Regions from separate parts of the Comamonas sp. 23 genome, predicted to be linked through region 4. Evidence: predicted binding sites of a transcription regulator. Region 4 holds the regulator's gene; each other region holds the start of a gene.
What was found. Region 4 encodes LexA, which represses DNA repair genes until DNA is damaged. Its sites were predicted from a motif close to ACTGTATNNNNATACAGT; they were not measured.
Positions count from the first base shown of each region.

Region 1: the regulator LexA is predicted to act here: its motif matches at 2,259-2,276, upstream of ACPEE1_RS12340 (putative DNA modification/repair radical SAM protein).
Region 2: the regulator LexA is predicted to act here: its motif matches at 2,529-2,546, upstream of ACPEE1_RS16695 (PA0069 family radical SAM protein).
Region 3: the regulator LexA is predicted to act here: its motif matches at 1,556-1,573, upstream of imuA (translesion DNA synthesis-associated protein ImuA).

Region 1 is NZ_CP187127.1:2,744,361-2,752,029, reverse strand. Features, by position in the region: gene ACPEE1_RS12345 (TIGR03915 family putative DNA repair protein) at 1-785, opposite strand, end outside; gene ACPEE1_RS12340 (putative DNA modification/repair radical SAM protein) at 797-2,125, opposite strand; gene ACPEE1_RS12335 (tripartite tricarboxylate transporter substrate binding protein) at 2,316-3,296, opposite strand; gene ACPEE1_RS12330 (tripartite tricarboxylate transporter substrate binding protein) at 3,445-4,365, opposite strand; gene ACPEE1_RS12325 (VOC family protein) at 4,661-5,302, shown strand; gene lpdA (dihydrolipoyl dehydrogenase) at 5,403-7,268, opposite strand; gene aceF (dihydrolipoyllysine-residue acetyltransferase) at 7,284-7,669, opposite strand, start outside.
Region 2 is NZ_CP187127.1:3,676,963-3,684,631, forward strand. Features, by position in the region: gene ACPEE1_RS16690 (phosphoethanolamine transferase) at 1-1,210, shown strand, start outside; gene ACPEE1_RS16695 (PA0069 family radical SAM protein) at 1,207-2,400, opposite strand; gene rnk (nucleoside diphosphate kinase regulator) at 2,676-3,089, shown strand; gene ACPEE1_RS16705 (acyltransferase family protein) at 3,124-4,308, opposite strand; gene ACPEE1_RS16710 (GbsR/MarR family transcriptional regulator) at 4,518-5,102, shown strand; gene ACPEE1_RS16715 (hypothetical protein) at 5,104-5,589, shown strand; gene ACPEE1_RS16720 (hypothetical protein) at 5,586-6,131, opposite strand; gene ACPEE1_RS16725 (NAD(P)H-dependent flavin oxidoreductase) at 6,317-7,306, opposite strand; gene ACPEE1_RS16730 (acyl-CoA dehydrogenase) at 7,414-7,669, opposite strand, start outside.
Region 3 is NZ_CP187127.1:1,790,423-1,798,091, reverse strand. Features, by position in the region: gene ACPEE1_RS08070 (hypothetical protein) at 1-372, opposite strand, end outside; gene ACPEE1_RS08065 (MlaD family protein) at 369-1,412, opposite strand; gene imuA (translesion DNA synthesis-associated protein ImuA) at 1,582-2,397, shown strand; gene ACPEE1_RS08055 (Y-family DNA polymerase) at 2,315-3,847, shown strand; gene ACPEE1_RS08050 (error-prone DNA polymerase) at 3,872-7,000, shown strand; gene ACPEE1_RS08045 (DUF4440 domain-containing protein) at 7,230-7,634, opposite strand; gene ACPEE1_RS08040 (MFS transporter) at 7,627-7,669, opposite strand, start outside.
Region 4 is NZ_CP187127.1:3,100,475-3,108,143, forward strand. Features, by position in the region: gene lpxK (tetraacyldisaccharide 4'-kinase) at 1-17, shown strand, start outside; gene ACPEE1_RS14005 (Trm112 family protein) at 26-223, shown strand; gene ACPEE1_RS14010 (hypothetical protein) at 385-981, shown strand; gene kdsB (3-deoxy-manno-octulosonate cytidylyltransferase) at 1,211-2,005, shown strand; gene adk (adenylate kinase) at 2,223-2,879, shown strand; gene ACPEE1_RS14025 (asparaginase) at 2,977-3,996, opposite strand; gene lexA (transcriptional repressor LexA) at 4,111-4,827, shown strand; gene ACPEE1_RS14035 (hypothetical protein) at 4,963-5,550, shown strand; gene ACPEE1_RS14040 (IS481 family transposase) at 5,718-6,665, opposite strand; gene ACPEE1_RS14045 (FMN-dependent NADH-azoreductase) at 7,007-7,642, opposite strand.

The DNA of each region.
Region 1 (7,669 bases), 360 kb from region 4:
TGCTCCTTGAGCCGCGCCGGGTTGAAGGTCGATTGGTAATAGGCCAACCACAGCGCCTCGCCCGCATCGGGGCCCGGTGCCTGGGCTTGCGTGGCGCCAGGCCCCCATTGCAGGCATTCCTGGTCCCAGAGCACGCTGCAGCCTGGCGTCAGAATCGCCCAGCGCATATTGCTAAAGCGCTCCCTAAAAAAGCCCGAGGCCGCGCGCACGATGTGGTGCTCGGGCTCGAACCAGGCCACATGCAACGGTGCGCCCTTCTCGTCCTGCGCGGGCCGAAAGCGCACAAAGGCATGCATCTTGTGGATCTCTCGCCCCACCGCACGGGCCAGGCGTTCGATCTCGCGCCAATCGGCATCGAGCGCATCGCCTGCCAGGCTGGGCATGCACTGCAGCCGCCACAACCAGCGGTAGCACAGCATAAAGCGGCCCGGGTTGCGGTGGCAGCAGGCATGGCGCAGCACAGCCAGCTGGGGTTTGCGGATATGCACCGGCTGGCCGGGTGCAATGGTCAAACGGTCCAACGCATCGGGGGTAATAACGCGGGCCGGCGCATCGGCAACCCAAGCACCGGCAGCCGCAGCATGGGCTGCCCCAGCGTCGGCTGCCCCAGCATCCGCAAACAAATCACCATCCTCGGCCTGGGTGGACAGTTCATCCGTCCAGCGCCAATGCACCACCTCGGGCGCTGCGCCCAGGGCCAGCAATACCCGCGCCGCTTGGCGAAAGCCGGCAAAGTCGTCCGGTGCTTCCAACATTACGGTCAAGCTGTCGTTCTCTGCCTGCATGCCGGGCCTCCTCAAAACAGCGCCATCTGCGCGGCAGCCGCCAACTGCATACCGCTGTGCCGGCGCTGCACCGCGCCCTGCCCCATCTGGGCCAGCAGCTGTTGGCGCAAGCTGGGACTGTCGAGCATGGCCAGCGGCGGGTGGTAGTCATCCAACTCGACAAAAGGCAGCACCTTGCTGGTGGCAACGCGCAGCTGCTGCAGATCGGCCAGCCGCAGCCGGCGCACCCGGCGGGCAGCGAGCAGGCGCTCGACACTGCCTACGCCCAAGCCCGGCACCCGCAGCAGCCATGCCTTGGCCGCACGGTTCAGGTCCACCGGGAAATGCTGGCGCTGCGACAGCGCCCAGGCGAGCTTGGGGTCCAGCTCCAGATCGAGCATGCCGCCGGCGGCTGGCGCAGTGATCTCGGCAGGGCTGAAACCGTAGAAGCGCATCAGCCAATCGGCCTGGTAGAGCCGGTGCTCGCGGATCAGCGGCGGCGCCTGCAGCGGCAGATCGGACGATGCATCGGGGATGGGGCTGAAGGCCGAGTAGTAGACGCGGCGCAGGCGCTGGCCGGTGTAGAGCGCGCTGCTGGTGCGCAAGATGGTGGCGTCATTGGCACTGTCGGCGCCCACTATCATCTGTGTGCTTTGGCCAGCGGGCGCATAGCTGGGCGCTGCGGCCCGGGCTGCCTGGCGCTGGCGGGGCAGCGATACCAGCTTGCTGCCCTGCTGGTCTTGCGTCTGCTGCCGGGCCAGCTCGATATGTTCGGCCACCTGGTGCATGGCCGCGGCAATACCTACGGCATCCTTCTCGGGCGCCAACTGCTGCAGGCCCTGCTGGGTGGGCAGCTCGATATTGATGCTGAGCCGGTCGGCATAGCGGCCTGCCATGGCGAGCAACTCAGGGGCAGCATCCGGAATCGTCTTCAGGTGGATATAGCCGCGAAAATCATGGTCCTCGCGCAGGCTGCGCGCCACCTCCACCAATTGCTCCATCGTGTAGTCCGACGACTGGATGATGCCGCTGGACAAAAACAGGCCCTCTATGCAGTTACGGCGGTAAAAGTCCAAGGTCAGGCCCACCACCTCTGCCGCGCTAAAGCGGGCACGCTGCACATTGGAGCTTTTGCGGTTGATGCAGTAGCGGCAGTCGTAGATGCAGAAATTGGTCAGCAGAATCTTGAGCAGTGACACGCAGCGGCCATCGGGCGTATAGCTGTGGCAGATGCCCATGCCCTCGGTCGAGCCCATCCCCTTGCGGCCCAGGGAGTTGCGGGGCTTGCTGCCGCTCGACGCGCAGCTGGCATCGTATTTGGCGGCATCGGCCAGGATCTGGAGTTTGGTGAGGGTTTGCATAAATACTGTGTATATGTACAGTATTCTAGCAAAATCTCCTCGCGTTCACCAAGATGGGAGTGATCCTCCTTGGGAGCGCGCCCCTCCGGGACGCATGGCGGCGCTATTCAGACCGGAGTAGTTTTCTGCAAATACTGTATATAAATACAGCCTTCAGGAAAACTGCCCCCAGACAGCCATCACAGCCCCATCAAGCCTGCGGCCCCAGCTTGGCCAGAACGGCCTTTTCCTTGACGGTGGACTCGGCGGCAAACTTTTTGTAGTCGGCGCTGTTCATGTAGATGGGCAGCATCTCAAAGCGCTGCAGCATGGCCTGGTAGCTTTCCATCTCCATCGCTTCCTTGAAGGCCTTGTGCAAGGCCGCTTGCACATCGGCGGGCATGCCCTTGGGGCCCACCAGGCCAAAGGGCGAGTACTGCGTGGTCGGCAGGCCCAGCTCGATCAAGGTGGGGGTGTTGGGCAAGGTCGGCAGGCGCTTTTCGGTCCAGACGTTCAAGGCGACCATGCGGCCCTGGTCCACATAGGGGATCACGGCGCTGGTGTCGGCCGCGACCATCACCTCACCCGCCATCGTGGCGCGCATCAGCTCCGACGAGCCCTTGTACGGTACATGCACGACATCCAGGCCCAGCTGCTGCGCAATGATGGCCGAGGTGACATGGGGCGAGGTGTAGGTGCCGGTATTGCCCAGCGTGAGCTTGCCAGGATTGGCCTTGGCCCAGGCCACCACGTCCTGCCAGCTCTTGAGCCCGGACTGGGTGCTGGCCACCATGCAGAACGCATAGCCGGTGACATTGATGATGTAGCTCAGGTCCTCCACCGGGTTCCATTTGAGGCCGGTGGTAAAGGGCAGGCGCATCACGCTCATCGGCAGCTGGGCGATGGTGTAGCCGTCCGCTGCGGTGTTCTGCAACTGGGTAGCGGGCAGAGATCCTGCCGCACCCGGGCGGTTTTCCACGACAATCGGCTGGCCCAGCACCTTGGCGGCGTTCTCAGCGAGCTGGCGCATCGTCAGATCCGTGGGGCCGCCGGCCGGAAAAGCCACCACCAGCTTGATCGCCCGGGTGGGAAAGGTCTTGCTGGCATGGGCCAGCGATGCGCCCGCCCCCATCCATGCACCAGCTGCCGTGGCAGCCCCCGCTTGCAGCATGCTTCTGCGCGTCAACACCATCTCTTTGTCTCCATTTCAGTCTATAGGCGACAAAGAGTGTAGAAAAGCGCTCCCAGGCACGGGGACGCATGGGTGACATGGTCGGCAGCCCGTAAGGATTCTGACTGCGAACCGGCCTGCACTGGCCGGCGAGGCCGATGGCGACGCCCTACTCTACGGTCGCGCCCGACTGCTTGACCGCTTTGCCCCATTCGGCAATTTCGCTGGCGACAAAGCGGTCCATCTCCGGGCCACTGGTCGGCGCGGGCTCGGAGCCCCGGTCGCGAATGAACTTCTGCATCTCGGGGCTGTTGAGGATGGCCACCGTCTCTTGGTTCAGCTTGTCGACGATGGCTTTGGGCGTGTCCTTGGGGGCCATCAGGCCCAGCCAACCGACCGCCTCAAAGCCCTTGAACTCCGGCAGGCCGGATTCAGCAATCGTTGGCACCTGGGGCAACTGGCTGGAGCGTGTGGCTGACGTCACCCCCAGCGGCACGGCCTTGCCAGCCTGGATATTGGCCAGCGCGGCTGTGACTGAGTCGACCATCAACGGCACCTGGTTGCCCAGAAAATACGCCTGGGCCGGGCCGCTGCCCTTGTAGGGAATATGTTCGATCTGCAGCGAAGCACGGGCCTTGACCATCTCCGCGCTCAAGTGCTGGGTGCCGCCAATACCGGCGCTGGCATAGCTCAGCTTGCCCGGCTCGGCCCGCGCCCTGGCCACCAGGTCGTTCATGCTCTTGATGCCGCTGGCCGGGTTGGCCAGAAAGACAAGCGGCACCTTGGCGATCAAGCTGATGCCGACCAGGTCCACTCGGGGGTCGAAGTTCACCTTTTTGTAGAGCGTCTGGTTGACTGCCATTGCACTGCCCGCGACCAACAAGGTATAGCCGTCGGCGGCGCTGCGGACGACCTGCTCGGAGCCAATATTGCTGCCCGCGCCGGCCTTGTTCTCTACCACCAGCGGCTGGCCCAGCTTTTGGCCCAGTTTCTCGGCGAGCGCGCGGGCAAAGATATCGGTGGCCTGACCCGGTGGGAACGGAACGATCAGTTTGATGGGCTTGTCCGGGTAGGCAGCGGCTGCTGGCATGGCAGCGGCGGCCAAGCTGGCGGCAATGGCCAATGCGGCGGTAGTGGCAAACGCATGGGGGGTCATGGGGTGGGTCTCCTCAAGAGCAGCAGGCGCTGTGGCAGAAAGTGCCGATGCGCTGCGCAGGCTTTTTCTAGCCGGGAATCTTCGCCCATCCTGACTCGCCTTGGCCGCCTCGCCTGTCACCAAGACAACTGCGAGTGGGTGGCGCCTCGCATGTACGCATCGATCAGTTCTGATCGATACGGCACGCAGCCCGCTATCATCGGCGCTCTTATTGTTCACAGCGTATGCCATGTTTTTTGGAATCAGCCACCTTGTCCTTCCCTGCAGCGATCTGGAAAAGGCCACGCATCTCTGGCGCGATGTGATCGGCTTTGCCGCTGCGCGCAGCGGCGAGGGCTATGTCGATATCGACACCGGCAGCGCTCTGCTGCGGCTGCTGCAGGTGCCCAAGGTGGAGTCGCAGACGAGCCTGCGCCTGCAGGTGGCCGATGTGGCCCAGGCCTACCAAAGCCTGCTGGCGGCAGGCAGCACCTCACGCTATGCGCCGATGCGCACCCCTGAACTCGAAGAAATGGCCTGCGTGAGCGATGCCGATGGCCATGCCATCGTGCTGTGGCGCGCCTTGACAGAAGACGAATGGGGCTTTGTGCCCGAGCTGCCCAAGCAAGGCGAATGGACCGCCGATGCCGAGCACCTGCTCCAGCGCCTGCTCGCCCATGTACCGGCGTTCTTTCGCATGCTGGCCCGGCGCAAGACCACGCGCATCATCGAACAGCTGGCCCAGGAGGCGCACAGCCCCGTCACCCGCGAGTGGGTCATCAAAGGCTATATCACCGCATCGGCCAAGGTCACGCGCTTTCGCCTGGTGGAGCCGCTGCGCGCCGAAGGCATCAACCCGGATGAGTACCGGGCGGAGTTTGACTATGAGTAAACCCATGCCGTGGTCTGCACGGCATTGAACACTGGGCGCACAGGCAAAAAAAGACAGCCCGTAGGCTGTCTTTTGCGGATTAGATCAAGACCGGCTGGTCTTACTTGCGCGCTGGCGGCACATCGGTGCAGGTGCCATGGGCCACTTCGGCCGCCATCCCAATGCTCTCGCCCAAGGTCGGGTGCGGGTGGATGGTCTTGCCGATGTCCACAGTGTCTGCACCCATCTCGATGGCCAGTGCTATCTCGCCGATCATGTCGCCGGCGTGCGTGCCGACCATGCCGCCGCCCAGGATCTTGCCGTGACCATGGGCTTCGGGCGAGTCGTCGAACAGCAGCTTGGTAAAGCCTTCGTCGCGGCCATTGGCAATGGCGCGGCCCGAGGCAGCCCAGGGGAACAGGCCCTTCTTGACCTTGATGCCTTGGGCCTTGGCCTGGTCTTCGGTCAGACCCACCCATGCCACTTCGGGATCGGTATAGGCCACCGATGGAATCACGCGGGCATTGAAAGCGGCAGCGGCCAGCTCCTTGTTGCCTTGCAGCTCACCGGCGATGACTTCGGCGGCCACATGCGCTTCGTGCACAGCCTTGTGTGCCAGCATTGGCTGGCCCACGATGTCGCCGATCGCGAAGATGTTGGGCACATTGGTGCGCATCTGGATGTCGACATTGATAAAGCCACGGTCCGTCACGGACACGCCTGCAGCCTCTGCGCCGATCTTCTTGCCATTGGGCGTGCGGCCCACGGCTTGCAGCACCAGGTCGTACACCTGGGGTTCGGGCACGGTGATGCCCTCCTTGGCTGGCTCGAACGAGACCTTGATGCCTTCGGGCGTTGCTTCGGCGGCCACGGTCTTGGTGTTGACCATGATGTTGTCAAAGCGCGGCGCGTTCATCTTCTGCCAGACCTTGACCAGGTCGCGGTCAGCGCCTTGCATCAGGCCATCCATCATCTCGACCACATCCAGGCGTGCGCCCAGCGTGCTGTAGACGGTGCCCATTTCCAGGCCGATGATGCCGCCGCCCAGGATCAGCATGCGCTTGGGCACGGCCTTCAGGTCCAGCGCACCCGTGGAATCGACCACGCGCTCGTCCTTGGGCATGAAGGGCAGATGCACGGCTTGCGAGCCTGCAGCAATGATGGCCTTCTTGAACTGCACCACCTTCTTGGCGCCGGTCTGCTCCTGGCCATCGCCCGAGGTTTCCTGCACTTCGATGTGGTTGGCGCTGACGAAATTGCCATAGCCGCGCACGATCGTGACCTTGCGCATCTTGGCCATTTGGCCCAGACCGCCGGTCAGCTTGCCGATGACCTTATCCTTGTGGGCGCGCAGCTGGTCGATATTGACCTCGGGCGCGGCGAACTTGATACCGGCCACGTCCAGGTGCTTGACCTCGTCCATCACGGCAGCCACATGCAGCAAAGCCTTTGAGGGGATGCAACCCACGTTCAGGCAGACACCGCCCAGCGTCTTGTAGCGCTCGACCAGCACCACTTTGAGGCCCAGGTCAGCGGCGCGGAAGGCGGCCGAGTAGCCGCCTGGGCCGCCACCGAGCACGACCACGTCACAGTCTTCATCGACCTGGCCGCTGTAGTTGCTGGCCACCGGGGACGGCGCTGCAGCTGGTGCGGACTGCGCTGCGGGAGCAGGCGCCGCTGCTGCAGGGGCCGGAGCGGGCGACGAGGCTGCAGGTGCAGCAGCAGGTGCGGGGGCAGCAGCTGCGCCTTCTGCGGCTTCCAGCGATAGGATCACTGAGCCTTCAGCGACCTTGTCACCGATCTTGATCTTGAGCTCCTTGACCACGCCGGCATGGCTCGACGGGATCTCCATCGAGGCCTTGTCCGACTCGACGGTGATCAGCGACTGGTCCTTGGCGACGGTGTCGCCAGGCTGCACCAGCAGCTCGATCACGCCCACTTCAGCGAAATCACCAATGTCGGGGACTTTGATATCTACGATTGCCATAGTGTGCGTCTCCGATTACAGGATGATGCGGCGGTAGTCCGCCAGCACCTGGCCCAGGTAGGCATTGAAGCGTGCGGCCGAGGCGCCATCGATGACGCGGTGGTCGTACGACAGGCTCAGTGGCAGCATCAGGCGTGGCACAAACTGCTTGCCGTCCCACACCGGCTTGATCGCCGACTTGGACAGGCCCAGGATGGCAACTTCAGGGGCATTCACGATAGGCGTGAAGTGCGTGCCACCAATGCCGCCCAGCGACGAGATGGAGATGCAGCCGCCTTGCATGTCGGCCGCGCCCAGCTTGCCATCGCGTGCCTTCTTGGCCAGCTCACCCATTTCTGCGCTGATCTGGATGATGCCCTTCTTGTCGGCATCCTTGAGCACCGGCACCACCAGGCCATTGG
Region 2 (7,669 bases), 580 kb from region 4:
CACCAACCTGCGCTACATGATGAACCCGCTGTCCACCGTCTACGCCGCAGGCAACCTGGTGGCCCAGCAAATTCACCACCGCGACACCACGCTGTACCCGATTGGCGAAGATGCCAAGCTGGGTGCCAGCTATGCTGGCCAGACCAGCTTCCCGATCTATGCGCTGGTCGTCGGCGAGACCGGCCGCGCCGGCAATTTTGCGACCAATGGCTATGAGCGTCCCACGACGCCTTTGCTGTCCGCCCGCCAGGACCTCGCCATCGCCACCAACGCCTGGTCCTGCGGCACCAGCACCGCCGTGTCGGTGCCCTGCATGTTCTCCCACCTGGGGCGCAGCAGCCAGGACAGCAACAAATCCTATGAAAACCTGCTCGATGTCTTGCAGCGCGCCGGCCTGGCTGTGCTCTGGGTCGAGAACCAATCGGGCTGCAAGGGCGTTTGCGCCCGCGTGCACAACGCCAATACCGAGACGGACCTGCCCGCCGCGGCCCGTAAGGCGCTGTGCCAGGACGGCGAATGCGTGGACATGGCCCTGCTCGAAGGCCTCGATGAACGCATCAATGCGCTGCCCGCCGAGCAACGCGCCAAAGGCGTGGTGGTGGTGCTGCACCAGATGGGCAGCCATGGCCCGGCCTATTTCAAGCGTTCGCTGGGCCAGGACAAGCGCTTCAGCCCCGAGTGCAACAACGTCAACCTACAGTCCTGCGACCGCGCATCGCTGATCAATGCCTATGACAACAGCGTCGTTGCCACCGACCGCATGCTCGGCAGCCTGATCGACTGGCTCGCCAGCAAGGGCCAGCGCCAGCCCACGGCGATGATGTATGTGGCCGACCATGGCGAATCGCTGGGCGAGAACAACATCTACCTGCACGGCCTGCCCTACTCCGTCGCACCCGATGTCCAAAAGCATGTGCCCTGGATCACCTGGCTCTCGCCCGCGATGCAGCAACGCATGGGCATCAGCACCAGCTGCCTGCAGCAGGCCGTGGGCACTGCCCGCATCAGCCACGACAACCTGTTCCACTCGATGCTGGGCCTCACCGATGTGCAGACCGCGCTGCACCAGCCCGATCTGGATATTTTTGCCAGCTGCAAGGGCCGCTCTGCACCGCCCGCCACTTTGGCGCACCTGGCGTCTGCCTCTGCTCCAGCAACCGTTGCAGCGCAGCCGCCGACCACGGTCGCTGCTGCACGCAAGCGCGGCTAAAACAGCGTGCCCTGCCCCGGGTGCGGCGCCTGCGCGGCGCCCGCCTGGCGCACTGTCTGCTGCAGCTGCTGGGCGCGCCAGGCCTCAAAACCGCGCCAATCCATCTCTTGCCGCTCGCGCCCATAGCCCAGCTGCGCGCAGGCCCGCACAAAGCGCTGGCGCACCAGGTCGGCCCACAGGCCCTGGCCTTTCATGCGGCTGAACGACTGGCTGTCATAGCTCTTGCCGCGCAGCCGGTCGGCCTCGCTGATCTGGTGCAGGTCGCGCACCCGCTGCATTACCCGGGCTGCGCGCTGCGGGTAATGGGCCTGCAGCCACTGCTGGAACACGCCGTTGAGCTCCCAAGGCAGGCGCAGCACGGTGTAGAAGGCCGTGGTGGCGCCGGCCTCGCGCGCGGCCGCCAGTACCTCTTCCATGTCCTCGGTCAAAAACGGAATATGGGGTGCGACGCTCACCCCGACCGGAATGCCGGCCTCCGCCAGTTGGCGTATGGTGCGCAGCCGCCGGTGCGGCGCCGCAGCCCGGGGCTCGAGCAGGCGGGTCAGCTGTGGGTCCAGGCTGGTGATCGTGATGTAGACGGCCGCCGCATTCTTGCGCGCTGCAGCGGCGATCAGGTCGATATCGCGCTCCACCGCACTGCTCTTGGTGATCAGTGAAAAAGGATGCTCGGCCTCACTGAGCACCTCGATCAGCTGCCGCGTCAGGCCCAGCTCCCGCTCGATGGGCTGGTAGCAATCGGTGGCCGAGCCGATATTGAGCGAGGCCGGCTGGTAGCGCGGGCGGCTGATCTCGGCCTTGAGCACCTGGGCAATATTGGTCTTGGCAAACAGCTGGGTTTCAAAATCCAGCCCCGGCGAGAGGTTCAGGTAGCTGTGGTACGGCCTGGCATAGCAGTAGATGCAGCCATGCTCGCAGCCCCGGTAGGGGTTGACCGAGTGATCAAAGAAGATATCGGGTGAGTCGTTTTTCTGGATCGCGCTGCGCGCCCGCTCCGCGTGCACCTGGGTCGGCAGGCTCTCGGCGTCCTGCTGCCACCAGGCGCCTTCTTCCAGATCCAATTCTGGATCAGCGCCGACGGCCGCTTGAGCAGCTGCTGGGGTCCAGCCATCGTCGGCCCATTCCCGCACATCGCTGGCAAAACGGTGGCGGGGCGTGCCAACCGCGCCGCGCCCCTTGCGGGCCACCGGCAGTGGCACACGCACCGGCACAGGCCCATCCAGCTCGTCCGCGCAGCGGTGCAGGGTCTGTGCGTCTTCAAACGGGGCAGAGTCAACGGTGTGGGTGGAGGGATGGCGGGCAGGCATACTAACGGATTATGACTGTTTTTATATACAGTATTTCATGCATTGTCCGCCATCCCGGCAGCCTCTGCAAGCGCCGCCTGCACCAGGGCTATTCGCACCGTTTTGGTGCGAAATGGGGCATAGCCTACATTCGGGGATTACATACTCCGGAGGAAGTTTTCATGTCTCGCAAACCCCAACTCATCCTGTCATCCCTGGATGTGGACCGCCTTGAAGCGCTGCTGGAGGCCATGCCGGCCAGTGCCTTCCCCGGCAAGGCGGATCTGGAGGCCGAGATTGCCCGAGCCGATATCGTGGAGCCCAGCGATATTCCGCCGGATGTGGTGACGATGAACTCCAGCGTCAACTTCGACATTGCCGAATCGGGCAAGCAGTTCCAGCTGACCCTGGTCTACCCCAAGGACCTGGACGACACCAGCAGCAAGATTTCGGTATTTGCACCGGTGGGCAGTGCGCTGCTGGGCCTGGCGATTGGCGACCAGTTGGCCTGGCCCTCCGTGGGAGGAAAGACCATGACCGTGCGCGTGACCGGCATCAGCTACCAGCCCGAGCGCGCTGGCGATCTGCACCGCTGAGCGGCCAACAGACCAGAGCCGGCAAAGGGCGTGCTTACATCGACAAGCGTGCGCCCACCAGGGTCACCAGCAGACCGCCGCCGACCAGGCCCAGCTCCCAGCGAGCCACAGAGCGCAGGCTGGGCGTGCGCGCCTCCACCCCCAGGTAGAGCGCGCGCCCGGCCAGCAGCGACAGCGCAAAGGCCAGGCCCATGCCCAGCCAGTTGAGCCAGGGCTGGCTGGGCCAGACATGCGAGACCACCGCGTTGCACAGCACCACGATGGAAAAGTGCACCAGAAACACCGAGTAGCCCATTTGGCCGAGCGACTGCAGCCAGCGCACGGGCGCCTGGCGGCCCAGCCAGTCGACCAGGCGGCTGTCGTGCGGCAGGCGCATCAGCCACAGCAGCGCGACGGCGCCGCACAGCGCCACCGCAATGCGCAGGCGGAAATCGACCTCCAGTGACACGAGACCCAGCGCCAGCAGACAGGCCGTCCAGGACCAGGGCTTGGCGCTTTGGCTGCCCCAGAAGGCCAGCATGCCCATGCCATAGGCACCGATAAAGTAAACAAACCACATGTCCAGCTCACTGTGGCGGTTGAACACCAGGAGCGACATGGCCGTCAGCGCCAGAACCACCCACTGACCCAGCTGCAGGCCCAGCCACTGGCGGGCCCAGCGGCGGCTCCATGCAAACAGCAAGGTGACGGCGGCAAACAGCTGGAAGTCAATCGCCACGTACCAAACGCCGGCCGACAGCGCATCTTCGCCGCTGATGTCCTGCAGCATCAGCGCATTGGCGATCAGCTGCTGCCAGGTAGGCTCGGCGGGGACGGAGTCGTGGGCAAACCAGGGCCGCACCAGCGCTGCGATGAGCACGGCCAGCAACAGCGCGACGGAGTAAGGCGCGAGCAGGCGCAGCGCGCGCTGGCCGATCTTGGCCAGCGGGCTGCCAAAGCGGGCCACACCTTGCGGGGCCAGGCTGGCCGCCGACAGAAAGCCGCCCATGACCAGAAAAATCTGCACGGCAATGCGCGCATATTCCGCCAGCCAGTCAATGATGCCGGGGGTGACTTGCGCTGCGACATCCGACATCGGGCCGTAGAAAGCCAGGTGGTGCCAGACGATGGCAGCACAGCAAGCCCCTTTGGTCATGTCCAGCCACAGATTTCGTTTGTTATGGGTTGTTGTGGTAGGCAAGATAGTCTCTGGCCAGCGACACCACAATGGGCAAGCCATGGCAGCGCAGGCTGGCAATGTTCTGACAAAGGTGTGGCACCGCGCGCGCAGTGCCACTGCTTGTGTAACGCCTGGGGATCCGCGCCCGTTGACGCTGCCGCCCCGCTGATCGAGCGAAATCTGCCTTCTTTACACGGCGCCGGGTGGTTGGCCGGGTGGCGGCGGCCTGGGCATTTCAGTGCTTCCAGAAAAAACCGATAATCACAGCCATGAAACAAGCCCCAACGCCGCTGCCCGAGCTCACCCGCCAATTCGTGTCACATTTTGGCGAGATGGGCAGCCGCTGGGGCATCAACCGCACCGTGGGCCAGATCTACGCGCTGATCTTTCTCTCGCCCCAGCCGATCAATGCCGACGAGATTGCCGAGGGCCTGTCGTTCTCGCGCTCCAATGTCAGCATGGGCTTGAAGGAGCTGCAATCCTGGCGCCTGGTGCATATGCGCCACCAGCCGGGCGACCGGCGCGAATACTTTGAAGCGCCGGCTGATGTCTGGGAGATCTTTCGCACCCTGGCCGAAGAGCGCCGCCGCCGCGAGATCGAACCCACGCAGTCGATGCTGCGCTCGGCCCTGCTGCAGGAAACCCATTCCGCCGATGAGCAGTACGCCCAGCAGCGCATGCAGGAGATGTACGACCTGATCGACAAACTGATGACCTGGTTTGACGATGTGCAGCGCCTCAACCCCGACACCGCCCTGCAGCTGATGGGCATGGGCAGCGCCGTCACCCGGGTGCTGACCCTCAAGGACCGGCTGACCGGAAAATCGCCCGCCCGCAAGGAAGGCAACGACTGAGATGCTGGCCCTGCAAGCGCCGGCTGCCATTGCCCAGCGGCTCTGGCCCGGCAGCACCTGGCCCGCTGTGGTGCCTGGCCTGATGCCCGGTCATGGCCTGCCCACGACCGAGATCGCCGGCGATTTTGTGCTGCTGGACCACCTGGCCGCGGCCCAAGAGACCTGGGGGCGCGACGCCCCGTTGGCCATGCTGGGCCAGGACTGGTGGGTGTTTGCCTGCTCGGGCACCGGTGACGCCTGGCTGCTGAGCCGTGACCAGCAGCAGGCCGTTGCCTTTCTGGACCACGCTGCCGGGCCTGATGCCCTGCCCCAGCCGCTGGGTATCGATGCCGGGCAATGGCTGCAACTGGCCGATCTGATGGCGCAGCTCGAAGCTGCGCAAGACCAGGGGATGGACCAGGGGCAGGATGTGGTACTGCAAGCCTTGGCGCTGATGGAGCAACTGGCACCAGGCTTATCCGCCCACTACCCCTACACGCTGGCCTAACGCGCTGGCACAGCAGTGGCTGTCTTGGGCGCCAGCACAATGCGCAGGCCTTGCTCCTGCACCTCCATGCGCTCGACCGTATAGCCCAGGCCTTGCAGCAGCATGCGCTGGCTGGCCGGCAGCTCATAGACCAGCAGGCCTTGCAATACCTGCTCGGCCAGGCGGGGCGCATAGGTCTGGAACATGCCCTGGTAGGCAGCAGGCACGCCCTGCATCTGCAGCTGCTGCACACGCACGTTGTGCAGGCGAATGCTGGCTTCGGCGTCATCGAAGGCCAGGCCAAAATCCAGGGTCATCTGGCCAGGGTATTCGTTGCCCATCAGCTTCTCGGTCACCCAGATATCGAAGGCGGCTCGCAGGCTGTTGCTGGCTGTCAGCAATTGCACGCTGGGCTTTTGCAGCTGGATGACGACCATGCCCTGCCAGGAGCGGGCCAGCGGAAACTTGGCAGCGACTGCCTGCTGCAGTTGCGCCTGGCTGATGCGGATGCTGCGTGCACCGGCAGGCAGGCTGGCATCGGCAGCCTGCGCCACGCTGGTCATAAGGCCAGCCATAGCCACCAAGGCAGCGGCAGCCCATAACAGGCAGCGGCGGCGCTGCAGCGGCTGGGGGGCACCCTGGGCAAAAAACTGATTCTCCATCGCATCACACCGTAGCCGTCAAGCGCGGTTGGACAGCGCCGCAGGGCCAAAGTTCAGCCCAGGCGGCCGGTGTAGGTATCTGCGCGTTACGCCGCCTGTGCAGTAGCTGACGCGCGGCTCGGGCCGCCAGCCAGCAGCGCGTCGCGGGCGTCGAAGTACTCGCGCTTGAGCCGGGCCACCAGCTCGGCAGCGGGCACCACCTGCTTGATGGCGCCGATGCCCTGGCCACTGCCCCAGATGTCTTTCCAGGCCTTGCGCTCCTTGCCAAAGCTCATCGAGCTGGGGTCGGAGACCGGCAGGTTGTCCGGGTCCATGCCAGCTGCGCGGATCGACGGGCTCAGGTAGTTGCCATGCACGCCAGTGAACAGGTTGCTGTAGATGATGTCGTCCGAGTTGGAGCTGACGATCATCTGCTTGTACTCTTCGACGGCGCGCGCCTCATCGGTGGCGATAAAGGCCGAGCCGATATAGGCAAAGTCGGCGCCCATGGCCTGGGCTGCCAGCACCGCACGGCCATGGGCAATGCTGCCCGACAAGGCCAGCGGGCCGTCAAACCATTCACGGATTTCCTGCACCAGCGCAAACGGGCTCTTGATGCCCGCATGGCCACCGGCACCAGCGGCCACGGCAATCAGGCCATCGGCCCCCTTGTCGATGGCCTTGTGTGCAAAGCTGTTGTTGATGATGTCGTGCATCACCACACCGCCCCAGGAATGGGCGGCCTGGAACACGTCCTCGCGTGCACCCAGCGAGGTGATCAAAATGGGCACCTTGTACTTTTCGCACAGCGCCATGTCATGCTCCAGACGCTCGTTGGTCCGGTGCACGATCTGGTTGATGGCAAATGGCGCGGCGGGCTGGTCTGGGTGGGCGCGGTTGTGCGCGGCCAGGGTTTCGGTGATTTCGGCCAGCCAGTCATCGAGCTGCTCGGCCGGGCGGGCATTGAGCGCCGGCATGGAGCCGACGATGCCGGCCTTGCACTGCGCAATCAGCAACTGCGGGTTGCTGACGATGAACAGCGGCGAGCCGATGACCGGGAAAGGCACGTTCTGCAACGCGCCGGGAAGTTTGGACATACAAGGTCTCCTTCAAAGGGCAAAAGCCTGCTGCGTCGCTTGGGCGGCGCAGACCCCGTGTACCTTGGCCCAGGCGCACGGGGGGGCTTTGTGTGGGGGCATGGCGCTCAGAAGCTGTCCTGCGGCAGCGCCATCACCGGGGCCGCACCATGCAGGATTTCTTCACGCAATGCCGAGGTTTTTACCAAAATATGCGTGGCATAGAAATGTGCGGTTGTCACCTTGGCTTCGAGAAACGCCTTGTCGCCCGCGCCTTGGCTCAGTTGCTGCTCGGCTGCCAGCAAGGCCCGGCCCATCTGCCAACCGGCCACCAGATTGCCCGCCAGCATCAGATACGGCACGCTGGCCGCAAACACATCGTTG
Region 3 (7,669 bases), 1.3 Mb from region 4:
CCCGGCAGCCAGCTGGCCCTGCAGATAGCGCGCATAGGCCTGTTCGGCATCGGCGGCATCCTGGGCCACGGCCTCAAAGCCTGTGCAAGGGGCGGCATCCAAGGCAGCCACCTGCGCGGCGCAGCGCGCCAGCTCCAGACGGGCCAGCAAGTCGGGCCGGGCCGTGCGGCTTACCTCATCGCGTGCACGCCGCCATTCGGCATCGGCTACCCGGCTGTTGCCCGACAGGTAGGCATCGGTCGCGCGCTCGGCAGCGCCTTGTTCGTTGATCGCCCAGTCGGGCGCCTTCTTGCCGCTGGCGCAGCCGCCCAGCACAGCGGCAGCCAGCAGTGCGGCGGCCAGGCGGGTGGTGATGGCAATCATGGCGCTCATGGCAGTCGCACCTCGGCATCCTTTTTGGCAAACGGCCATTTGCGGTTCAGCTCGGTCAGCATGCCTTCCACCTTGCGCAAGTTGGCTTCCACATCGGCACGCAAATCACCCAGCTGGTGGGTGGCATCCTTTGCATTGGCGCCCACGGCCTGGGCCTCCACCAGCACCGCATCCACCTTCTTCAGGCTGCCGCGCACATCGCCCAGCACGGCATTGAGCTGCTGCACCGTGGCGCGCACTTCGGGCATCACGCCATCGGCCCCAAACACCTGCTTGTCGGCATTCTTGGCCAGGCCGTCCAGCCGCGCCAGCAGCTGGTTGGTGCGGTCCAGGGTCTGCGATATCTTGCGCGCCTCGGCGTCGCCGCCCATGACCACGCCCAGCGCGCCGCTGGGGCCGTTGAGCTTGGTGCTCAGGTCACGCAGCTGCTCCAGGGTGCCGCCCAAGGCCGAGCCAGCGGAGGTCATCATGTTCAGGTTCTCCAGCAGCTGGCGGGCATTGCTCATCAGCTGGGGTAGCTCGGCCGTCGCATCGCCCGACAGCACCGCGCGCACAGCGCCGTCCTCCAGCTGCGGGTCGTCCAGAATGCCCGAGTAGGCCTTGATCGTCGTGCCGCCCACCAGGCCCTTGACCAAGGTGAACACGCTGCTGCTACGCAGCCAGTGTGCATCTTTCTCGGGCACATCCACATGGATGCGCACCGTGCCATCGGGCGCCAGCTCGATCTTGCTGACCTTGCCGATCGCAAAGCCGGAGAAGGTCATGTCCAGCCCAATGGAGACGCCTTCGGAGTCATCGGCCGTCAGGATCAGCGACTGCTTGGGCTCAAACACGCCGCGCGCATACATCAGGTAGAAGGCCGAGCCCAGGATCAGCAGCAAGGTAAACAGCAGCAATGCCCCGGCCTTGCGCTCCAGGTGCGGCACCGGCGCCAGGCCGTCTACCGCCACACCATCGACCACGGCCATACGCCGCGCAGAGGCGGCAGAAGACGGCGGCGCGGGGCGGTCGGCAGAGTCGTGGGGTTCTGGTATTTGCATGTACCGCGATCTTACCCGGCTGGCTGCCCGCTTCAAAACAAAGCTGCAATGGGTTGTTTTGAAAGGCAGACACTCACTTTCCAGCCCAGTCGCCCGCTGCTTGCCCGTCGCTTGTTACACATCGCAGCCGCGCAAGCTCTTATACTGTACATATATACAGTTATTTGCCATGCCTAAACTCGATGCCCTGTCCCTGCCGCCCACGGTGGCCGCCCAGCTCTGGCGCGGCGACCACCTGGTGCGCGCGCCGATGGCGGGCATCCCCACTGGGTGGGATGCGCTGGATGCCGAGCTGCCTGGCAAAGGCTGGCCCAGCCAGGGCCTGACGGAGGTGCTGCAGCCCCAGGCGGGCACCTTGGAATGGCGCCTGACCGGCATGGCCCTGCAGCAGTGCCCAGCGCACAAACCTGTCATCGCACTGGGCCCGCCGCTGCCGCCCCATGCCAGCGGGCTGGCGCAAAGCGGCCTGGCGCCTGGGCAGCTGGTCTGGATCCACGGCAGCCGCCCGCAAGACCAGCTCTGGGCGCTGGAGCAGCTGCTCCGGGCCAATGCCGCAGCCGCCCTGCTGGCCTGGCTGCCCCAGGTGCAGCCCGAGCAGATACGCCGCCTGCAGATCAGCGCCCAGCAGTTTGAAGGCCTGGTGTTTGTGTTCCGGCCCGAGAGCAGCCGGCACCAGGCCTCGGCGGCGCCACTGCGCCTCTTGGTGCGCAGCAGCCAGCCCTGGTCGCTGCAGCTGGAGCTGCTCAAACGCCGGGGCCCTGTGCACGAGGGCACGCTGGAGCTGCCCGCCGTGCCGCCCAGCCTGCAAGCCGTGCTGCCCGCGCGCCTGTGGCCCGGCACCGTGCCGCAGCCAGCCACCCTTCCTTCCACCAACTCGACCCGAGCCATCCTCTTGCCAGACCATGACAGCGATCTGGGCCGCCCTGCTGCCCCAACTCCCCCACCCCGCCGCCAGCGCGCGCCCCAGTCCAGCCTGCAGCACTGAGGCCACCCCAGCCGCGCCCGCCACGCCCACGGCCCAGATGCAAGGCCTGGCACTGTGGGCGCAGCAGTTCACGCCGCGCCTGGCCTGCGTGCCCTCGGACAGTGTGTTTGGCGATGCCCTGGTGCTGGAGCTCTCGGCCAGCGAACGCCTGTTTGGCGGCCGCCAGCAACTGGCCCGGCGCCTGTTGCGCGAGAGCCGGCAGCTGGGCGTGCAGGCCATCAGCTGGGCCCCCACCAGCCTGGCGGCCATTGCGCTGGCGCGCTGCGGCATCCGCCACGGCATGGGCCAGCCGCTGCCCCAGATGCTGGCGCCCCTGCCCTTGCAGGCCATCGATGCAGTGGCCCGCCATGCCGAGCTGCTGAGCCAGCTGGGCTGCCAGAGCCTGGGCGCCGTGCATGCGCTGCCCCGGGGCGCGCTGGCCCGGCGCATGGATACGGACATCCTGAAAGCCCTTGACCAGGCCCATGGCCTGCTGCCCGACCGCTACCCCTGGATCCAGTTGCCCGCCCGCTTTGATGCCCGGCTGGAGCTGCCCATGCGCATCGACCAGGCCGATGCGCTGATGCACGGCGCGCGCCAGCTGCTGCTGCAGCTGTGCGGCTGGCTGGCGGCGCAGCGGGCGGGCGTACGCAGCTTTCGGCTGTGCTGGTGCCATGATGCGATGCGCTCCCGCCATGTAGGCGATGGCGGTGAGCTGACCATCCACACCGCCAGCACCACGCGCGATCTGCAGCACCTGTGCCGCCTGCTGCAAGAGCACCTGGCCCATGTGCAGCTGCAAGCCCCTGTCGGCGAGCTGCGCCTGCATGCCGATGCCCCCGAAGCGTTGCAAGAGCGCAGTGCCAGCCTGCTGCCCGACAAAACCGCCGATGGCGAAAGCCTGGAGCAGGTGCTCGAACGCATCACCGCCCGCCTGGGCGAAGACCAGGTGCAGCGCCCGCTGCTGCGGCCCGACCACCGCCCCGAGTGGCAGGTGCAGTGGCTGCCCGCGCAGCCAGCCGGCAAGGCCAAGGCCGCCCCGCCCGCTGCACAGCCCCATTCACGGCTGCATGCACCGCTGCATGTGCCGCCCCTTGCGCAGCCCAGCTTCTTGCTGCCCACCCCCCTGCAACTGCTGCAGGACAGCCAGAGCCGGCCGCTCTACCACGGCCCCTTGCAGCTGCTGCTGGGCCCGCAGCGCATCGAAGGCGGCTGGTGGCACCGCAGCCCTGGTTTTTTGCCGGCGGCCGACTCGGATGGCGACACCCACATCGATGAGGCGGCCCCCGGCAGCGATCACAGCGATCACCGCAAAGATCCGCCCCAACCCGCCCCCATCACCCAAACCGCCCACACCGCGCTGCGTGATTACTGGGTCGCCCACAGCCCGCATGCCGGCTTGCTGTGGATCTTCCACACCCGCTTGTCCGCCAACAGCGGCGCCTGGTTTCTGCATGGCCGCTTTGCCTGAGCAGCGCCGCACCCGTCTAGAGCCATGGCCACGCGTCCCAAACTCTCCATCCCCCACTACGCCGAGCTGTGGTGCCTGAGCAATTTCAGCTTTCTGCGCGGCGCCAGCCACCCGCATGAGCTGGTCGACCGCGCCCATACCCAAGGCTACCGCGCGCTGGCCCTGACCGATGAATGCTCGCTCGCCGGCATCGTGCGCGCCCATGTCGCAGCGCGTGACTGCGGGCTGCCGCTGATCGTGGGCGCGCAGTTTGAGGTGCAGCCCAGCGATGCGGCCGCGCCCGCCTTCATCCTCGTGGCACTGGCCTGCAACCTGCATGGCTATGGCAACCTCTGCGCCCTCATCACCCAACTGCGGCGCAAATCGCCCAAGGGCAGCTATGCGCTGGCGCAATCGGCCATCCACCCACGCGCGCTGCAAGACTGCCTGCTGCTGCTCGCCCCCAGCCGCCAGGCCAGCCCGGCGCAAACCCAGGCCCAGGCCGCCTGGCTGCAGCAGCACTTTGCCGGCCGCTGCTGGCTGGCCGTGCAGCTCGATCGCAGCCTGGGCGACGAGGCCTGGCTGGCGCAGATGCGCGCGGCGGGCAGCAGCAGTGGCGTGCCGCTGGTGGCCGCTGGCAATGTGCACATGCATGTGCGCTCGCGCAAGCCCATGCAGGATGTGCTGACCGCCATCCGCCTGCGCCGCCCGCTGACCGACTGCGGCTACGCGCTGCAGCCCAATGCCGAGCAGCACCTGCGCAGCCGGCTGCGGCTGGCGCAGATGTACCCGCCCGATCTGCTAGGCGCCACCCTGGACATTGCCGCGCGTTGCCAGTTCTCGCTGACCGAGCTGCGCTACCAGTACCCCGACGAGGTGGTGCCGCCCCAGCTCACACCAGCGGCCTATCTGCGCCAGCTCAGCTACGAAGGGGCGGCCCGCCGCTGGCCGCAAGGCACGCCGCCGCAGGTGCAGGCCACCTTGGAAAAAGAGCTGGCCCTTATCTCCGAGCTGCAGTACGAGCACTACTTTTTGACCGTCTACGACATCGTGCGCTTTGCCCGCAGCAAGGACATCCTCTGCCAGGGCCGGGGCTCGGCCGCCAACTCGGCGGTCTGCTTTTGCCTGGGCATCACCGAGGTCGATCCGGACAAGACCCGGGTGCTGTTCGAGCGCTTTATCAGCAAGGAGCGCAACGAGCCGCCCGATATCGATGTCGACTTTGAGCATGCCCGGCGCGAAGAGGTCATCCAGTACCTGTACAAGAAATACGGCCTGCACCGCGCAGGCCTCACTGCCGTCGTCATCCGCTACCGGCGCAAATCCGCGATCCGCGATGTGGCCAAGGCGCTGGGCTTTGCGCCGCCCAGCATCGATCTGCTGGCACGCGACCATTCGCGCTGGGACGACGAGTTGCTGCGGGCCGAAGCGCTGGCCCAGTGCGGCCTGCAGGCGGGTGACCTGGCCGTGCGCCAGCTGCAGGAGCTGGTCGAGACCCTGCGCGATTTTCCGCGCCACCTGTCCCAGCATGTGGGCGGCTTTGTGCTCACGCGCGGCCCGCTCTCGCGCATCGTGCCGATCGAGCGCGCCAGCATGGAAAACCGCACCGTCATCCAGTGGGACAAGGACGACCTCGATGCCGTGGGCCTGCTCAAGGTCGATGTGCTGGCGCTGGGCATGCTCACCGCGCTGCAAAAAATGCTGCACCTGGTGGGCGCACGCCAGGGCCGCAGCTTTGCGCTGGGCGATATCCCGCACGGAGACACCGCCACCTACGACATGATCTGCGCGGCTGACACCATCGGCGTCTTCCAGATCGAGAGCCGCGCCCAGATGAGCATGCTGCCGCGCCTGCGGCCCAGGGAGTTCTACGACCTGGTGATCGAGGTCGCGCTGGTGCGGCCCGGCCCCATCCAGGGCGGCATGGTCCACCCCTATCTGCGCCGCCGCCAGGGGCTGGAAGAAATCCAGTACGAAAGCGAGCTGCTGCGCCCGGCACTGGAGCGCACCCTGGGCGTGCCCATCTTCCAGGAGCAGGTGATGCAGATCGCCATCGATGCGGCCGGCTTCAGCGCCGGCGAGGCCGACCAGCTGCGCCGCTCGATGGCGGCCTGGCGCCGCACCGGCAACCTGCAAAAGTACTATGACAAGATCATCAACGGCATGACCGGCAATGGCTACTCGCAGGCCTTTGCCGAATCGATCTTTCAGCAGATCCAGGGCTTTTCGGAATACGGTTTTCCGGAGAGCCATGCCGCCAGCTTTGCGATCCTGGTGTACTTCAGCGCCTGGATCAAATGCCACTACCCGGCCGAGTTTCTGGTGGCCATGATCAACAGCCAGCCGCTGGGCTTTTACAGCAACAGCCAGCTGATCCAGGACGCCCAGCGCCATGGCGTGCAGGTACTGCCCGTCGATGTGATGCACAGCGCCATGGACTGCAGCACCGAAGCGGCCAGCGGCCCCCACCCCGCCGTGCGCCTGGGCCTGCGCCTGGTCAAGCAGCTGCAGCAGACACAAGTCGAGCGCCTGCTGCAGGCCCGCAGCGCCGCCCCCTTCGACAGCGCCCAGGACCTGGCCCGCCGCGCCCAGCTGGACGCCCCGGCGATGAAGTACCTGGCCGCCGCCGATGCCCTGGCCAGCCTTGAAGGCCACCGCCGCAACCAGCTCTGGCACGCCTCCGCACCGCTGCACCACAGCCGCCTGCTGCGCGCAGCCCCCATCGACGAGGAAGAGCTGCAACTGCCCGCCGCCAGTGAGCAGGAAGACATCCACTGGGACTATGCCGCGCTGGGCCTGAGCCTGCGCCGCCACCCCATGGCCTTGCTGCGCGAACGCCTGCAGCGCCACCGCTTCCAAACCCAGGCCGAGCTGCGCGAAGCGCGCGACGGCAGCTGGGTGCGCGCCTGCGGCATCGTCACCCTGCGCCAGCAACCACCCACTGCCAAGGGCGTCGTCTTTATCACCCTGGAGGACGAAACCGGCAACCTGCAAGTCATCTGCTGGCCCCATCTGCGCAGCGCCCAGCGCGATGCCCTGCTGCACGCCCAGTTCCTGGCCGTGCAAGGCCGCTGGCAGCGCAGCGGCGAGGTCGGCAACCTGATCGCGCACCAGTTGCGGGATGTCTCGGACTGGTATGACAGCCTGCGGATTCGGAGCCGGGATTTTCGGTGAGGGGGACTGGCCCTGACCAAGGGCAGTCCAAAGATAGGCTGATTTCGTCAACCTAACCAGGGGCAGTCCAACCAACAGCACAAGAGTGTCTAGCAAAGCCTGGGCGATTCACGGATTGGTAGCACCACGTCAATCCATGCCGAGCGATATCAGGTGCCGATGCGGCTGCAGCGGATGAAGTGAACACGGGCGCTCGTCATCGCAGAACTCCGCTGCTGCCCGCTTGGCATCAGCGGCCCAAGGCCGTCTCATGCAGGTACTGCCAGCGCACGGCCCCATCGGCGCAATCAACAATCGCCGTGGCCCAGCGCACCATGGCTGTGCCGTTCAGATGGTGGGTCTCCTGGTAGCGCAGCGCCACGCTGCTAGCGGCTTGCCAGACGCTGCTCACCTCACTGATCTCAATGCGCAGCCCGGGCCGACCGGCAGCGGCCTGCTGGAACATGGCAGCCACCTGCGGCAGCTGCACCACGGCACCAGCAGTGGTGACCATGCTGAAGCCTTCCGCAAATACGGGCATCAGCTGGTCAATGGCGGCCCGCGCCATGCCCGGCGCGCCGGCAAAAATGGTTTGGATCAGTTCGTGCACGTCGTAGACACTGCGCTCGGCAGCCTGGGTGTAGGGATTATTCATGGTGGGTTTTTTCTGCAGGCAAGCTGCGTAGTGGA
Region 4 (7,669 bases):
CTGTTAAGAAAGACTGATTGCTGCTATGGACCCGAAACTGCTCGAACTGCTGGTTTGCCCCGTCACCAAAGGCCCCCTGCGCTATGACCGCGAGCGCCAGGAACTGGTCTCGCGCAGCGCGCGCCTGGCCTACCCGGTGCGCGATGGCATGCCCATCATGCTCGAAGGCGAAGCGCGCCCGCTCAGCGACGAAGAAATCGACGCTTTAGCTGCGGCAGATTAAGGTTTGATGAAGTTGCGGCCCCACCGGGGCCGGCATGGCCGTCCGCACAGGCAAACCCCAATAGCGGTTTTGTAAAAAAAAGACACAATTTGCTGAAATTTTAGGCACAGCGCCTCCGGGCAGGCCTTGTGGATTGCATCCATTTTTTTCAGCACATTGCCATGCATACCCTGATTCTCAAGAAAACCGACAAAGGCATGGAGGCGCTGCGCGCCCGGGATCCCTCGTTGCCGCACCGCATGCGACCGGCCTTCATCATGTTTGATGGGCAAAAAAGCATTGAACAGGTGATGGCGCTGGCGCCCTCGGCAGGTGGACAGCTGCAGGTGCTCGAAGACATCAAGCAGCTGCTGCAGCAAGGCCTGCTGGAGCTTTTGCGCCCCAGCGACGCAGGCCAATTGCCCGCCAGCGCCAGTGCCATCATTGACAACCTGACCGACCCTGCGACCACGCCGCCACCCGCTGCTGCAGCCGCCCCAGTTGCCGCGCAGACCGCAGCCAGCAATGCAACTGCTGCCATCAGCAACCACAGCGAGCGCTATATCAAGGCCTATGCCGCTGCCAGCCAATTGGTCAGCGGCCTGGGGCTCAAAGGCTTTCGGCTGCAGCTGCAACTGGAAAAAGCCCAGGGCTACGACGGCCTGGTCGCCGTCCTGCCCAAGCTGCGCGAGGTGATCGACGCCAAGAAACTGCGCCCCATCGAGGCCATTCTGTTTGGCAGCAACGAGACCAATACGCCTGTCAAGCCTGCACCCTGAGCGCGGGCGCCGCAGCAGCGGCGACTGCCTGGGTAGGTGGCTTGTGGCTGTCGGGCCTGGTCGGCGGCGACTAGCTGGGCGCACCTGGCCGGCCGCACCTAGTCGGCTACACCTCGCTGGCAGCGCCTGGCCGGCCGCACCTCGCCGGCCGCACCTAGCCGGCCGCACCTCGCCGGCCACCCTCCTCGCTACAATTTAAGTTGGCTTCACTCTCCTCTCCTTTAGCACCATGGCATCCGCACCCGCGCCGTTTACTGTCTTGATTCCTTCGCGCATGGCCTCCTCGCGCCTGCCCAACAAGCCCCTGGTCGATATCGCCGGCCTGCCCATGGTGGTGCGCGTGGCCAGGCGCGCGCAGGAGAGCGCCGCCCAGCGCGTGGTGGTGGCTGCAGATGACGAGCGCATCATCGACGCCTGCAAAAAGCATGGTGTGCAAGCGGTGATGACCTCGCCCAAGCACCCCAGTGGCAGCGACCGCCTGGCCGAGGCCTGCAATGTGCTGCAATTGGGCGGCGATGACATCGTGGTCAATGTGCAAGGCGACGAGCCCTTGATCGCGCCGGCGCTGATCGATGCGGTCGCGGCGCTGCTCAGCGACCGGCCCGAGGCCAGCATGGGCACGGTCGCGCACCCGATTGCTGATCTGGAGTCGCTGCTCAGCCCCAATGTCGTCAAGGTGGTGCTCGATGCACAGGGCCTGGCCAGCTATTTTAGCCGCGCGCCCATCCCCTGGGGCCGTGATTTTGTGAATATGGCCTGGTGGAAGAACCCCGGCACCACCGGCACGCCCGGTTTTGCGCCGCTGCACCATATGGGCATCTACAGCTACCGCGCCCAGTTTTTGCATACTTTCCCTACGCTCAGCCAGGCCCCGACCGAGCAAATCGAGATGCTCGAGCAGCTGCGCGCGATCTGGCATGGCCACCGCATCGCCGTGCATGTGACGCGGCAGATCCCTGGCTCGGGCGTCGATACGCCCGAAGACCTGGTGCGCGTGCGCCAGCTGCTGGGCGCGGTGATGTAACCCGCGTGCCTGCCCTGCACCGCGACGGCCACCGATGCAAGCGCACCGTAAGCTAAAAGGCGCAGCATGCCTGTCTCGCGCAGCCGAGACACGGTATTGGTGCCAGTTCGCTGACAATCCCCTGATGCGTGATATGCTCAAGCCCAGTTTTTTTGTGTAAAAGCGGGCTTTAGTGCCCGCTTTTGCCGTGCAAGTTTTTTATTCTCCAAGGACCGTCATGAAATTAATTCTTTTGGGAGCACCCGGCGCCGGCAAAGGTACGCAAGCTGCCTTCATCTGCCAAAAATACGGTATTCCCCAGATTTCCACCGGCGACATGCTGCGTGCTGCCGTCAAGGCTGGCACGCCGCTGGGCTTGCAAGCCAAGGCCGTGATGGACGCCGGCCAGCTGGTCAGTGACGATCTGATCATCAATCTGGTCAAGGAACGTATCGCCCAGGCCGACTGCGCCAATGGCTTCCTGTTTGACGGCTTCCCCCGAACCATCCCCCAGGCCGACGCGATGAAGGCCGCCGGTGTCAAGCTCGACTATGTGCTGGAGATCGATGTGCCGTTTGAGGCCATCATCGAGCGCATGAGCGGCCGCCGCAGCCACCCCGCTTCCGGCCGTACCTACCACGTCAAGTTCAACCCGCCCAAGACCGAAGGCCTCGACGATGTGACCGGCGAGCCCCTGGTGCAGCGCGAAGACGACAAGGAAGAAACCGTCAAGAAGCGCCTGGATGTGTACAGCAACCAGACCCGCCCCTTGGTGGACTACTACGGCAGCTGGGCCGCACAAGACCCGGCCGCCGCCCCCAAGTACCGCGCCATCAGTGGCATGGGCTCGGTCGAAGAGATCACGCAGCGCGCCATTGCCGCACTGCAGGCCTGATAAGTCGCACAGACTTATCCGCACAGCCACTGTCTTGCGACAGTGGCTTTTTTAATGCCTGCTCATGCCATCAGCAGACCGGCATGTGGCGGCTGCTTTAGGCCTTGGCTTGGACCTGCGCCAGCGCCAGTTGCAAGCTGACCCGGCATTTGTAGGGCGTCAAGGCCACCGCCAAGTCCTTTTCCAAATCGGCCACCCCGGGCAGTACCGCATCGCTGATCACACCATCGCTGCAGCGGCTGCTGCGCCATACCGGCAGACCTTGCTGGCGTGCGCGCGCCATGGCCTCCAGCAGCACCTGATGCACGGTGCCATTGCCGGTGGTTGCCACCACCAGACCGTCGATGCCCTGGGCCTGCAGGGCGTCCACCAGCCCGGGGCGCATACCGGCATGGCTGGTCACGATCTCCACCCAGGGCCAGGGCTGGCTGGCGGGGGCAGGCAAGGCGGCCAGCCACTGGCTGCCGGTGTAGCCATCCGCTGCGCCTGGTGCCAGCGAGGCATAGCCCTGGCGCAGGCGCACGGTCACGCCATCCACCCAGCCCAGGGGCCCCTGCTCGCCCGATGAAAAGGCCAGCAAACGGTGCGGATGCACCTTTTGCAGCCAGCGCGCGCTGTGCAGCTCGCCGCCGCCCGTCACGGCCACGACCTCGCGCAGCAGCGGCTGGCCATCCGCAGCCAACGCCGCAGCGGCGGCCACGGCGTCCTTCAGGTTCTGCGGGCCATCGGGCATCAAGGCATTGGCCGGGCGCATGGCACAGGTCAGCACCACGGGCTTGGCCAGGCGCCCTAAAGCGCAATGCAGGAACCAGGCAGTCTCTTCGAGCGTATCGGTTCCGTGGGTGATAACAACAGCACGCACGGTCTCATCGTGCATGGCCGCATCGCAGCGCTTGAGCAGCGCATGCCAGACCTCGTCATTCATGTCCTTGCTATCAATTTGCGCTATCTGCACCGCATCCAGCGGGCCTGCCGCAGCTGTCTCAATACCGCTCACGCCCGCCAGCAAGGCCGCGATGGACAGCTGGGCCGCGCGGTATTGGCCGGGTTTCTCGGCGTCATCAGCCATGCCGGCAATGGTGCCGCCGGTGCCGATGATCAAAATTTTTGGCTGCAAGGCTTGCCTCCTGCAAAAAACTGGTTAAAAATACAGGTACTGGATTGATATACAGGTGTTGGGATGCACAGTGGCTTTGCTTCTGCCCGGCACCGCAGATCACACGGAGATCTTATGCGAGACCATCCCAAACTGACCGCGCGCCAACAAGAAATTCTGGACCTGATCCAGACCGCCATTTCGCGCACCGGCGCCCCGCCAACGCGCGCCGAGATTGCCAGCAAACTGGGCTTCAAATCGGCCAATTCGGCAGAAGACCATCTCAAGGCGCTGGCCCGCAAGGGCGTGATCGAGCTGGTCAGCGGCACCTCCCGGGGGATTCGCCTGCAAAGCGATACCGTGCGCTCTATCAACGCCGCACGTGGCACGCGCTTTTCGTCGCCGCTGGCAGGCGTGTCCAATGCCACGGCCGGCCTGGGCCGTGTGGTGCAAGAGCTCGCCCAGCTGGCCCTGCCGCTGATTGGCCGCGTCTCGGCCGGCTCGCCCATCCTGGCGCAAGAGCATGTCGACCAAACCTATACCGTGGAGGGCGGCCTGTTCCAGCAGCAGCCCGATTACCTGCTCAAGGTGCGCGGCATGTCGATGCGCGATGTCGGCATCATCGATGGCGATCTGCTGGCCGTCAAAGCCACGCGCGAGGCCCGCAACGGCCAGATCATCGTGGCGCGCCTGGGCGATGATGTCACCGTCAAGCGCCTCCAGCGCACCAAGGACGGCATTGAACTGCTGGCCGAAAACCCGGATTACCTGCCCATCATCGTGCAGCCCGGCGAGCCCTTTGAGATCGAAGGCATTGCCGTGGGCCTGATCCGCAACACGATGCTGAACTAGGCCTAGCGGCCCCCTCGGCCCTCCCTTTTCTGCGCAACCCCAGGTAGCGGGCGTTGTGGGCTCTTGGCCCACAGCCCTGGGGGATGCGCTCGCCCTGCGCAATCCTGCTGTTACCCGTATACCAAGGAGTCTCCTATGCTTGTAGCAGATGCATTGCGCGCGCTTGCGCCTTTTTCCCTCGTCGCCGGCCTGCCCTGGTTCCAGTCCATCCAGCGTGCCATTGTGCGCAGCAACCGCCGCCGCCCCGGCCATGGCGCCGCCAATGACGGCCAACTGGCCGCCCAGGTGCACTGCTTTGCCACCGCGTCCTCTGCCGCTGTACAGCGCGGCGCCGCCCAGCAGCTGAGCTTGCTCGATGGCCCGGTAGCTCAGTCCAGCGTGGATACGTCAGGCGCGGATACCTCCTGCATGGACACGCCCCGCGTTGACTCGCCTGCCGATGGTGCACCAGTGCAGCGCCCCATCGACCGCATCCGCCTGCCGCGCAAACCCGCTGCGCGCCGTCGCCTCTCAGCAGCTGCGCAGTCCCACACCCGCCCCTTCCTGTCGGTGCAGCGCTGCAGCGCCCAGGCCGCCAATGATGCGCCCATCAAGATGTACTGGGCCCAACCGGCCAGCCTGCACCGCCAAAAAGGTATGCGCTGGGCCATGTCGGGCAGCATGGCCGATATCTGTGCCGAGCTCGAGCGCCTGGAGCGGCTGGAACATCTGCACGCGGTCTAAGCCGCCGCCCAGGGCGGGGATCAAGTCTGGCCCCCAGCATGCGTTGAACGCCGCAAACAGGGCCAGACTAGCCGAAGGTTTGCGCATGGGGCTCAGCGTCCCCGGCGCGGCATCTTGCCGCAGGCAGACCCGATTGCCGCTAGGTGCGGCCGGCTAGGTGCGGCCGGCTAGGTGTGAACTGTCAAGAGGTTGTTTGCAGATTTGAGCCTGGCCATCGGGGTAATTCGACCAATGCCGCTGTGAGGCCTGTGCCAGTTGTAGTAATGCTGCCAGCGATGTAAGGCTTGTGTTCGCTCAGCTGAATTCTGGTATGTCCAACCATAGGCCCACTCGCGCAGCGCCGATTGGATGAATCGCTCGGCCTTGCCGTTGGTCTGTGGCCGGTACGGCCTGGTGAACTTGTGCTGCACGCCCAAGGCGTTGCAGGCCGCAGCGAACTCCCTTGAGCGGAATGCCGCACCGTTGTCGGTCAGCAGGCGTTTGATGCTCACTCCAAGCCCCGCGTAGTACGCCACGGCGTTGCGCAGAAAGGCGACGGCTTGCGGCGTTTTCTCGTCCGGATGCATAGCGGTAAAGGCAATGCGTGCGTGGTCGTCAATGGCCACGAACAGTGTCTCCCATCCCGCACCATCGACCGAATCGCGCCGATTGCCTGTGACGCGGTGGCTGGGCCGAACGATGCGCCCGAGCTTCTTGGTATCGATGTGCAGCATGTCTCCAGGCGCATCGTGCTCATAGCGAACCACGGGCTCGGACGGCTGCAGATCGCTGAGTCGAGACAGGCCCGCACGGGCCAATACCCGGCTCACGGTGGACGCCGAGACGCCTGCGTAGCTGGCAATGCGCGACTGCAGCATGCGGCGTTTGCGTAGCTCAACAATGAGTAAGGCCTTGGACTCGCAGATGGCTTTGGGAGAGCAAATGGGCCTGGAGGAAGCATCGGCCAGGGCTGCTTCGCCGCCCGAGAGGTAGCGGCCCAGCCACTTGCGAGCGGTCTGTGCGGTGACGCCTTGAAGGGCTCCGGCCTGAGAGGCATCCAGGCCTTGCAAGGTCATCTGTTTGACCATCTCCAGTCTCCGGGCAAAGGTAAGTCGGGCATGCTTATGAGTGTTCATCCGGTTGGCTGTCCTGAGTGGGTTGGGTGTTTGGCGACTTCCAGTCTCTCAAATCCAACCCGGATGAACACCGGATACAACCTATTGAACCTTCACAGCTAGGTGCGGCCGGCTAGGGGTGAGCAGCCAGGCAACAGCCTACCGGAGGGTTTCCAGAACGACGCTGAGATAGTCTGGGCAACATGCAAGACAGGTGCAACGGCAGTACAGACCTGCCCAGTCCAGCAGCACCCCTCCCTGCCGTCCAGGCCAGGCCTTGGTGGTGCAAGGCCCATGCGCTGGGCACCCCGCGCTGTCAGCCATCGCTCCCTGCTGCCCACTTGCACCAGCTACGCGTGCTGTCAGCGCGCAGCAGCGACCACCTCCAGCGCCTGCTGCTTGAAGGGCGCCAGCTGCTCCCGCAAGGTATCTCTTGCGCTATCCACCGCAGCGGCGACGGCATCGGGGCCAAATACCAGGCCTTGCAGCAATACAAAATGCACATTGCGGATGCCGATGGAGGCCAGCGCATAGCGCAAGTAAGGCGTCAGAAAATCTTCCTGCCGGGCCCGGGGGCCCGTGTGGAAGCCGCCCGAGCTCACCAACACCAAGGTGGGCCGGTCTTTCATCAGGCCGATCTTCCCTTCAGGCGTGGATGCAAAGCTGCGGTGGATGCGGATCACATGGTCCAGCCAGAGCTTGAGCGTGGCCGGCACCGCAAAGTTGTGCATGGGGGTCAGAATCATCAGCAGATCGCTGTCTTCCAACTCCTTGATCAGCGTTTCGGACCAGGCCAGCGCCGGTGCATCCGCGCTCGCATTGGCGGTGATCGCCAGCGCATAGTCGCGGCTGATCGGCGGTATCGGGGTGGCCACCAAGTCGCGCTCGCGCAGCGGCTGCTGCGCCAGGCCCAACTCGGCGAGCATATCGGCCGCCAGTTGGTAGCCATGGCTGGCCTGGCCATGGGGGCCACAGTTCAAGAGCAAGGTACGGGTCATCAGTCGTCCAATCGTTTGAAAATAATC